One region of the Streptomyces sp. NPDC051286 genome, then DNA from elsewhere that is predicted to be linked to it. Evidence: riboswitches for the same ligand, from Rfam matches in the RefSeq annotation. Region 1 holds a riboswitch; each other region holds the start of a gene.

Region 1 (3,264 bases):
GTTCTCGTTACAGTGGGCGTGGCGCAACACAGCCGCAGGCCGGGACGGCAGAGGGGAAGCCCCATGACACAGGTGACCGAGCACGGCGGCGGCGTGTGGTCCATCAAGGTCCCGATCCCGGACAACCCGCTCGGCCACACCCTGGTGCATGTCCTCGACACCGACCGCGGGCCGGTCCTCGTCGACACCGGCTGGGACGACCCCGACGCCTGGGACACCCTGGTCGCCGGAGTCGCCGCCGTCGGTGTGGACATCACCGGAATCCACGGCGTGGTCATCACCCACCACCATCCCGACCACCACGGACTCTCCGGACAGGTCCGCGAGGCCTCGGGGGCGTGGATCGCGATGCACGCCGCGGACACCGCGATCGTGCGCCGCACCCGTGAATCCGAACCGGGCACCTGGCTGACGTACCTCGCGGCGAAGCTCGCCGCGGCCGGCGCACCGGAGGAGCATCTCGCCCCACTGCACGCCCCCCGCACGGGCGGCCGGATGCGCACGCTCCCCGGACTGCGCGCCGCCCTCCCGGACCGCGAGATCGTCCCCGGCGAACTGCTCGGCCTCGCGGGCCGGCGGCTCCGGGCGATCTGGACGCCGGGCCACACCCCCGGCCATGTCTGCCTGCACCTGGAGGAGGACCATCCGGCCGATCTGCCCGGCCGCGGCCGCCTCTTCTCCGGCGACCATCTGCTGCCCGGGATCAGCCCCCACATCGGGCTGTACGAGGACCCGGACGACACGACGGTCACCGACCCCCTGGGCGACTACCTGGACTCGCTGGAGCGCATCGGCCGGCTCGGGGTCGCCGAGGTGCTGCCCGCCCACCAGTACGCGTTCACGGACGCGGCGGGGCGCGTACGAGAACTCCTCGGCCATCACGAGGAGCGGCTGACCGGACTGCTCACCCTGCTCGCCACCCCGTTGACGCCATGGCAGCTGGCCGAGCGGATGGAGTGGAACCGGCCTTGGGAACAGATCCCGTACGGCTCGCGGAACATCGCCGTCTCCGAGGCGGAGGCTCATGTGCGGCGGCTGGTCAAGCTGGGGCGCGCGGAGGCGGTGCCGGGCAGCGGGCCGGTGACGTACGTCGCGGTGTGAGGCAGCCCTCCGCCCGGGGCGAGCGGGCTACCTCCCGGTAGAGTGTGCGAGTCGTCATCACGCCCGTTCAGGGGGAAGCCGGTGCAAATCCGGCACTGACCACGCAACCGTGAGCCGCCGACACAGCGGCGAGTCGGGCTGCCCTGTCCGCGGTCGTGACCGGCTCGCGTCACCGGAACCCCGGTGACCGGCACCGTCGAGGAATACGGGGCCGGAGCCTGGTGCCTGAGTGTGCCTGTGCCCGGTTCCCCACAGGAGAGGCTCAGCCCGCCATGACCGTACGCCGCAGCGCAGCAGCGCTCGCCGCCACCGCCACCGTGCTCTGTGCGGCCGCTGCCCCGGCCGCGGTCGCGGCGCCGTCCCCCTCCCCCACCCCGTCCGTCGCGCTGCCCTCCGGGCTGTACGGCACCAAGGACCCGACGTACGACGGGGTCTGGCGGCAGTCGCTGGCCTTCCTCGCCCAGCACGTCGAGGGGGTCGTGCCCGCGACGAAGTCGGTGGACTGGCTGATCGCCCAGCAGTGCGCGAACGGCGCCTACGCCTCGTACCGCGCCGATGTCTCCAAGCCGTGCGACACCAAGACCATGCTGGACACCAATGCGACCGCCGCCGCGGTGCAGGCGCTGGCGGCGGTCGGCGGGCACGGCGACATCGTCAACAACGGCGTCGGCTGGCTGAAGTCCGTCCAGAACAAGGACGGTGGCTGGGGCTACAACCCGGGCTCCCCCAGCGACGCCAACTCCACCGCGATCGTGATCGGCGCGCTGGCCCGGCAGGGCCAGCGGATCGGCGACATGACGAATCCGGACGGCAAAACCCCGTACGACGCGCTGCTCACACTCGCGATCCCGTGCGGCGGCCCGGACGGCGGCGCGTTCGCGTACCAGCCCGACAAGGCCGGGAAGCTCGCCGCGAACGCGGACGCCACCGCGGCCGCCGTGCTCGGCTCGATGGGCAAGGGGCTGGACACCGGGAACAACGCCGCGGTCGAGGGCAAGCCGCCGGCCTGCCGGAAGGGCGACGTCGTCAAGCCCGAGCAGGCCGCCCAGAACGGCGCCTTCTACCTCGCGGGCGCCCTCGCGAAGAACGGCAACCACCTGGACCTGCCGCCGATGCCGGGTGCCGACGACACCACCCCGCAGCCCGACTTCGGCAACACCGCGGACGCCGTCGTCGCCTTGGCCTCCGCGGGCCACAAGGACAAGGCGGCCGGTGCGGTCGGCTGGCTGCAGAAGAACTCCAGGAGCTGGGCCGAGGAGAGCGGCCCCGCCGCCTACGCCCAGCTGGTCCTGGCCGCGCACGCGACCGGCGCCGACGCCCACGACTTCGGCGGCGTCGACCTGGTCCGGGGGCTGAACGCGAGCGGTCCCGCGCCCGCTGCCGTCATCACGCCCAGTGCGACCCCGGACAACTTCTCGGCCGAGGACGGCAGCAGCGACGACGCCGGTCTCGGGGTGTGGTGGCTGGTCGGTATCGGCCTCGCCGCCGGTGCGGGCGTCGGCTTCCTGATCAGCAGCCGCCGGAAGCCCCAGCAGCCGTGAACCGAGCGGGGAATCGTACGGGGAATGCGTTCGGCGGACGGATGGCCGTCGCACTGCTGCTGGTGCTCGGCGCCGCTCTGACCGTGTTCGGCGCGGGCACCGCCCATGCGGCCGGCTACCGTTACTGGTCGTTCTGGGAGGGCAAGGGGTCCGGCTGGGCCTATGCCACCCAGGGCCCCTCGCTCGTCCGGCCCGACGACGGGGCGGTGCAGGGCTTCCGGTTCTCCGTGAGCGAGGACTCCCAGGACTCGGCAAAGCCGCGCCGCACCCCCGACTTCGCGACGGTCTGCGCGGACACCCCCGCCAAGGACGGCACCAAGCGCGTCGCGCTCGTCATCGACCCCGGCACGCCGGCGGACGCCCCGGCCGGGGAGACGCCGCCCGCGCTGCGCACCGCCTGCGCGCAGGTCGCCCCCGGGGCGAGCACCGCCGAGGCGCTCGCCTCGGTGGCCAAGCCGCTGCGCTACAACAGCAACGCCCTGCTCTGCGCGATCTCCGGCTACCCCGCCTCGGGCTGCGGCGAGCAGGTCTCCGGAAGCGCGCGCACGGCGTCCGCTCCTCCCTCGTCCACCCACCCCGGGAACGGGCGCAGCGGTCCGTCCACCGGGGTGCTCGTCGGGCT
Region 2 (3,264 bases), on a different contig from region 1:
CCTCGACCTTGACACCGCTGGTGACGGACTGACCTCCCGCTCCGGGCACCCGCTCCCGCACGGCCCCCATACCGCGGGCGAATCCCCCTCCCATGCCCTGAACCCCAGGCACGCCCCGGGCTGCCAGCCCGGCGATCTTCGCCACCACGCCGTCGGCGATCGTGGTTCGGCCCCGCGACCCGGGTTCCGTTCTGCGGTTTCCGCCGTGCGGTCCTGCTCCGTGCGTGACCTCGGGTTGCGGGCGGGTGGTCTCGGGCCGGTTCACCTGCGTTTGATCGGTCATGGTCGGTCGCCCTTCCGAAGAGAAGGTGGATTCGAACGCCTTGGCCAGTTTACGTACCATTTGTCAACATTGCTCGGGCGGTAGGGGCATGTGGGCGGACCCACGGGCGGCTCCACCGCGGAGGGGAAGGGTGGGATTCCGCGGTTCGTCACGGAAATCGCTCGCCCGCCCACCGTCTGTCCGCTGCGCTGGTCACCGCAGACGAAAGGCCGGCCCAACGATGCACCGTTGGCAGGGCCGTTGCGGTTCGGTGCGGTGTTCTCCGTCCAGCGGAACGGCTGCTGCGCCACACTCTGATCGTGGTCTTCCTGCCGCAGGTGGCGAACCTCGGGGGGCGTACACCTACCTGGGCTCCGCCTCCACGACCGCTTCGGTCGCTCCGTCGACGAACCCGGACAGCCGGACCGGTCGTCGGGGATGCCGTGGCCTGACGTCACCGGCGGGGCGGGCCGGTCCGGCGGTGGACGCCGACGCCGGGTTACGGGGCGTCGGTTCCGGTGCTCAGTGACCGCCCACAGCGCAGGTTCCAGCGGCCGGACCGGCCACTGAGCTCCGTCAGTGTCAACGGGGCGACGTCCAACCGCCAGAACGCCTGCGGCGGAAGACCCAGCGCATGCACGATCGCGGCGCGCACCACCGCGGGTTCGACCACGGCGATCACGCGGCCGTCCCCGGCGCCGTCCCGATGCAACGAGTCCAGCCAGCCGCCCGCCCGCGCACACAGGTCCAGCAGCGACTCGCCGCCGTGCGGTGCCGCCGAAGGGTCGGACAGCCAGGCAGACACCGCCTCCGGCTCGGCCTCGCTCACTTCCGCCAGCCGCTGCCCGCTCCAGCGCCCCAAGTCCCAGCCTCGGAGGGTCGGTTCGGGCTTGGACCGCAGCCCCAACGCCTCGGCGGTACCGGCGCACCGCTCGTCCGCTCCGCACACGCGGCGATCGGCGGCAGGCACTGTGGCAGCGGCCGCACGCGCCCGCCGGACACCGGACGCGTCGAGCGGGGCGTCACCGTCGAAACGGGCTTCACGCAGCGCCGCATTGAGCGCCGGTGAGATCAACATCACTTGTACCGTCAACACCGGTGTCAACTCCCTGAACTGTGGCCTTTCGGGTAAGCACACCATGGCGTCCGGGCCTGCCGGCCCCGCAGATGGCGCCATGGCGGCGCATGCCTGCAGGCGGTATGGTCGCGACGAACATGACGACGGTGTGACGGAAGTCCGGTGAGAATCCGGCACGGTCGCGCCACTGTGAACCCGCACCCCTGCGGGAAGTCAGACCCGGCACTGTCGTCTCAGGCACCACGATCGGGACGCGTGTTCCCTCAGGAGGTACTGCCATGGCACAGACTGCTGCCCCCGCAACCGTCGCCACACCCGCCATCACCCCCATCTCGCTGAAGGCCATTGCCCCGTGGGCGGTCTTCTTCGGCATCCTCATGCTCGTCCTGCTGTACTTCGTCGGCGCCGAGCAGGGTGCCACCGCTGTCGTCTCCGGCGAAGGTGTCCACGAGTGGGTTCACGACGGTCGCCACCTGCTCGGTTTCCCCTGCCACTGACACGCTGCGCACCTCAGGGGAACCGCTCATGAACTCCATATCTGTCAGAGCGCTGCTCGTTCGCGGCATGCTGGCCGGACTTGCCGCCGGCGCGCTCGCTCTTGCCGTCGCCTACTTCCTCGGTGAATCCCGGGTGGACGCGGCGATCGCGCTCGAAGAGTCTCACAGCCACGAGCACGGCGGCGAGGAACTCGTCAGCCGCACCATGCAGTCCACCGCGGGTCTCGCCACCGGTGTCCTGGTCTTCGGCGTGGCGATCGGCGGCATCGCCGCTCTGGTCTTCTGCTACGCCCTCGGCCGCATCGGCAGGTTCGGCCCGAGGGCCACGGCCGCATTGATCGCGTTCGGCGCCCTGCTGACCGTGTATGTCGTGCCGTTCCTCAAATACCCGGCCAATCCGCCGGCTGTCGGAAACCCCGACACGATCGGCCAACGCACCACCCTGTTCTTCCTGATGGTCGCCCTCAGCGTGCTGCTCGCTGTCGCTGCCGTCATCTTCGGCAAGCGGCTGGCTTCCCGCCTGGGCAACTGGAACGCGTCCATTGCCGCGTCCGCCGCCTATGTGTTCGTCATCGGGCTGGCCTACGCCTTCCTGCCCTCGTTCAACGAGGTCGGCAAGGACTTCCCGGCCAGTCTGCTGTGGGAGTTCCGCCTCGCCACCCTCGCCGTTCAGGCCACGCTGTGGACTACTTTCGGTCTGGTCTTCGGTTATCTGACCGAGCGGCTGCTGGTGCCCAAGGCCGGCGCAGTGACGGCCGGGGGCGGTACCACGTCCCACGCTGCCGCCGCTGCGAGCTGAGGCGCAGGCCGACTCGTCGGCCGTATGACGGCAGAACCCGCCGGGGCATCCCGGCGGGTTCTGCCGTCTATGCGGCGTCCGTCGCGTCGGTTGCTTCAGCCATGCCCGTCGCATCCGCTGTTTCCGATGCCTCCGACCAGTCGATCAGGAAGTACTTCACCCGGTCGTCCGCCCTGACGAAGCGCATGCCTGCCGCCACCATGACGCGCTGGGACGCGATGTTGTCGAGGTCGGCGTCACCGTTCACGGCGGCGATGCCCTCGTCGCGGGCGAACTCCAGCAGTGCCCGCAGCGCCTCGGAGGCGTACCCCTTGCCGCGTGCCGCAGGGATCAGGCCGTAGCCGATCGTCACCTGCCCCTCCGCGTTCGGAGCGCCGTGAAAGCCCACTCCGCCTATGGCGTGTCCGTCCTGGCGGAGGCGGATCTCGTAGGCGCCGAACGGCTGGGGGTTGCCGGTGTCGGCGCAGTGTTCCAAGAAATGCCTGGCCCCGGCAGCGTCGCCGTCGGTGGGGTACTCCGGTGCCCATAGGGCACCCGGCCCCGGACGGCGGGCCACTATGTTCTCCGCCTCTGCGGGACTCAGCGGGTGGAGTACGAGTCGAGGTGTCAGAAGATCTCCCATGACTCG
Region 3 (3,264 bases), on a different contig from region 1:
CGGAAGAAGACGTCCTGGAGCCCCATCGCGCCCAGCCCCACCGGACGCCAGCGGGCGTTGGAGCGGCCGGCCTGCTCGGTCGGGTAGAAGTTGATGTCGACGACCCGGTCGAGGAACGTCACGGCGGTACGGACGGTGGAGTCCAGCCGCTCCCAGTCGATGTCGCCGTCGGCCACGAACGAACCGAGGTTGACCGAACCGAGGTTGCAGACGGCGGTCTCGCCGTCGTCGGTGACTTCGAGGATCTCGGTGCACAGGTTCGACGAGTGGACGACGCGACCCTGCTCTGCGGTCTGGTTGGCCGTCCGGTTGGAGGCGTCCTTGAACGTCATCCAGCCCTGACCGGTCTGCGCGAGCGTCCGCATCATCCGGCCGTACAGCTCACGCGCGGGCATCGACTTGCGGGCCAGGCCCTTGGCCTCGGCGGCCCGGTACGCGGCGTCGAACTCGTCGCCCCACAGGTCGACCAGTTCCGGCACATCGGCGGGGGAGAACAGCGACCAGTCGCCGTCCGCGTCGACCCGGCGCATGAACTCGTCCGGGATCCAGTGCGCCAGGTTGAGGTTGTGCGTACGCCGCTGGTCCTCGCCCGTGTTGTCGCGCAGCTCCAGGAATTCCTCGATGTCCGCGTGCCACGTCTCCAGGTAGACGGCGGCGGCGCCCTTGCGGCGGCCGCCCTGGTTCACTGCGGCGACCGAGGCGTCGAGCGTCTTCAGGAACGGCACGATGCCGTTGGAGTGCCCGTTGGTGCCGCGGATCAGCGAACCGCGGGCGCGGATCCGGGAGTACGAGAGGCCGATGCCGCCCGCGTGCTTGGAGAGCCGCGCCACCTGGTGGTAACGGTCGTAGATGGAGTCGAGCTCGTCCAGCGGTGAGTCCAGCAGATAGCAGGAGGACATCTGCGGGTGCCGGGTGCCGGAGTTGAAGAGTGTGGGGGAGGAGGGGAGGTAGTCGAGGCGGCTCATCAGGCCGTACAGCGCGGCGACCTCGTCCAGTGCGCGCACCGACTCGTCCTCGGCGAGGCCGGCGGCGACGCGCAGCATGAAGTGCTGCGGCGTCTCGATGACCTGGCGGGTGAGCGGGTGGCGCAGCAGATAGCGGCTGTGCAGTGTCCGCAGCCCGAAGTAGCCGAACCGGTCGGCGGCGCCGTCGGCGAGGGACTGCTCGACCAGCGCGTCGAGCCGGGCCGCGTGGAGCGCCACGAACGCGGCCGTGCGGTCCGCGATCAGACCCTCGCGGTGGCCGACGGCGACCGAGGCGGAGAACGACAGCGCGCCCTGACCGGCCGCCTCGTCCGCGATGGTGCGGGTCAGGAGACGGGCGGCGAGCCGGGAGTACGCGGGGTCCTCGGCGATCAGACCCGCGGCGGCCTCGGTGGCCAGCGTGCGCAACTCCGCCTCGTCCGACGCGGCGTTGCGGCCGCGCAGCGCGGCGGCGGCGACGCGGCCGGGGTCGGTGTCGGGCAGATCGGCAGTGAGGTCGGTCAGGGTCCGCAGCAGTGCGGCCCCGGGTCCGTCGTTCGTGGTTCCCGCGGACTCGGCGACTGAAGCCGGATCGGCTGGCGCGATGGTCACGTGGTGCTCTCCCTCGCTCGGCTCGGGGCCGGCGGGTGAGCGGGGCAGCCGCACGGAGGCATGCCCGAAGAAGGAGGGCAGCACTGCGTGCAGCGTCCACCGGCCCATCCGCGAGGCCCGGACGTCTGGGCGTCCGGATCGGTCGAGCCGGACGCGCTGTCGGCAGGTCCTCGGACTTTCAGGGTGCGCAAAAGGGACCCGAATATACCGTTGCGGGACAGTTCCGGATTCGCACCGGATTTCCCTGCGGCGACAGCGAGCATGAGCATACATGTGGGGGCCGCCCGATGAGGCAGCCCCCACATGTTGTGTCGAATCGGTTCACAGGCTCAGGTTGTACGTGAGCAGCGCGACGCCCGCAATGGGATCCCGGTCGTGTTCCGGTGGGGGTACGAAGCCGAGCCGATGGCAGATCCGGTGGGCGCCGGACATGGTCGACTGGGTGGACTGGACAAGCCGCTCGACGCCCTCCGCGGCCCGTGCCCGGGCGATACAGGCCCGCACGAGGGCCTCGCCCGCCCCGTGGCCACGCGCCCCCGTGCGACGGTGAGCATCCGGAACTCGGCGGATCGACAGGTCCATGCCGGGAGTGTGCCGTACCGGTGGGGTGGCGCCGGACGGGCTGGGTGCAGCCCGTCCGGCAAGGCACTAGCCGGCGGACGGGCTCGCGTCGGGTGACGGGCTCGACTCGGGCCTGGCCGAGGGGAGTTCCACCTGGACGCCCGGGTCGCCCGCGTCCGCCGTGTAGTCCGCCGGAGAGGTCTCGTCGACGCCCGCCGGGGCCTTCACCGCGTTCAGGACGAAGGTCAGCACCGCGGTCACCACGGCGTTCAGCACGAACGCCGTCAGACCGATGTAGCCGATCTCGCCGATCCCCGGGATCTCCTTCGAGGAGCCGCCGAAGTGCGCCTGGGTCGGGCTCGCCACTCCGTATGCGGCGAGCGTGCCGTACACCATGCCGACTGCCCAGCCCGCGAGCAGCGCCCAGCGGTGGAACCACCGGGTGAACAGGCCGCCGACCAGTGCCGGGAACGTCTGCAGGATCCAGATCCCGCCAAGCAACTGGAAGTTGATCGCGACCGTCTTGTCCATGGTGAGGACGAAGACGAGCGCCCCGACCTTCACCACCAGCGACACCAGCTTGGAGACCTTCGTCTCCTGGGCCGGGGTCGCGTCGGGCTTCAGGAAGTCCTTGTAGATGTTCCGGGTGAAGAGGTTCGCCGCGGCGATCGACATGATCGCGGCGGGAACCAGCGCGCCGATGCCGATCGCGGCGAACGCCACACCGGCGAACCAGTCGGGGAACATGTTCTCGAACAGCTGCGGGATCGCCAACTGTCCGTTCTCCACCTTGACTCCGGCGGCGATCGCCATGAAGCCGAGCAGCGCCAGCAGGCCCAGCATCAGCGAGTACAGCGGCAGGATCGTGGTGTTCCGCCGGATCACCTCACGGCTGCGACTGGAGAGCGTCGCCGTGATCGAGTGCGGGTACATGAAGAGGGCGAGCGCCGAACCCAGGGCCAGGGTCGCGTAACCCCATTGGCCGGGATCGGCGGGCGCGAGGGCGCCGCGCGGTTTGCCGGTTGCGGGGTTGGTCTGTGAGAACGCGTCGCCCGCCTTGGTGAAGATGTCGTCGAAGCCGCCCAGCTTGATCGGGATGTAGATGATCGCTACCGCGATGACCAGGTAG

Evidence for each region. Region 1 has a riboswitch for cobalamin ahead of ACIBB8_RS00970 (prenyltransferase/squalene oxidase repeat-containing protein). Riboswitches for the same ligand answer to the same signal wherever they lie in the genome.
Region 2: it holds a riboswitch for cobalamin, as region 1 does, so the genes downstream of both, ACIBB8_RS20180 (CbtB-domain containing protein) here and ACIBB8_RS00970 (prenyltransferase/squalene oxidase repeat-containing protein) in region 1, are expected to answer to the same signal.
Region 3: it holds a riboswitch for cobalamin, as region 1 does, so the genes downstream of both, ACIBB8_RS31535 (ribonucleoside-diphosphate reductase subunit alpha) here and ACIBB8_RS00970 (prenyltransferase/squalene oxidase repeat-containing protein) in region 1, are expected to answer to the same signal.

What each region holds. Positions count from the first base shown of each region.
Region 1 is NZ_JBITER010000001.1:213,106-216,369, reverse strand. It holds gene ACIBB8_RS00975 (MBL fold metallo-hydrolase) at 64-1,101, shown strand; cobalamin riboswitch at 1,133-1,267, shown strand; gene ACIBB8_RS00970 (prenyltransferase/squalene oxidase repeat-containing protein) at 1,374-2,642, shown strand; gene ACIBB8_RS00965 (SCO2322 family protein) at 2,684-3,264, shown strand, end outside.
Region 2 is NZ_JBITER010000018.1:159,554-162,817, reverse strand. It holds gene ACIBB8_RS20190 (Asp23/Gls24 family envelope stress response protein) at 1-283, opposite strand, end outside; gene ACIBB8_RS20185 (histidine phosphatase family protein) at 762-1,340, opposite strand; adenosylcobalamin (AdoCbl) riboswitch at 1,467-1,615, shown strand; gene ACIBB8_RS20180 (CbtB-domain containing protein) at 1,619-1,837, shown strand; gene ACIBB8_RS20175 (CbtA family protein) at 1,866-2,636, shown strand; gene ACIBB8_RS20170 (GNAT family N-acetyltransferase) at 2,704-3,258, opposite strand.
Region 3 is NZ_JBITER010000049.1:10,135-13,398, reverse strand. It holds gene ACIBB8_RS31535 (ribonucleoside-diphosphate reductase subunit alpha) at 1-1,574, opposite strand, end outside; cobalamin riboswitch at 1,718-1,850, opposite strand; gene ACIBB8_RS31530 (GNAT family N-acetyltransferase) at 1,896-2,156, opposite strand; gene mctP (monocarboxylate uptake permease MctP) at 2,223-3,264, opposite strand, start outside.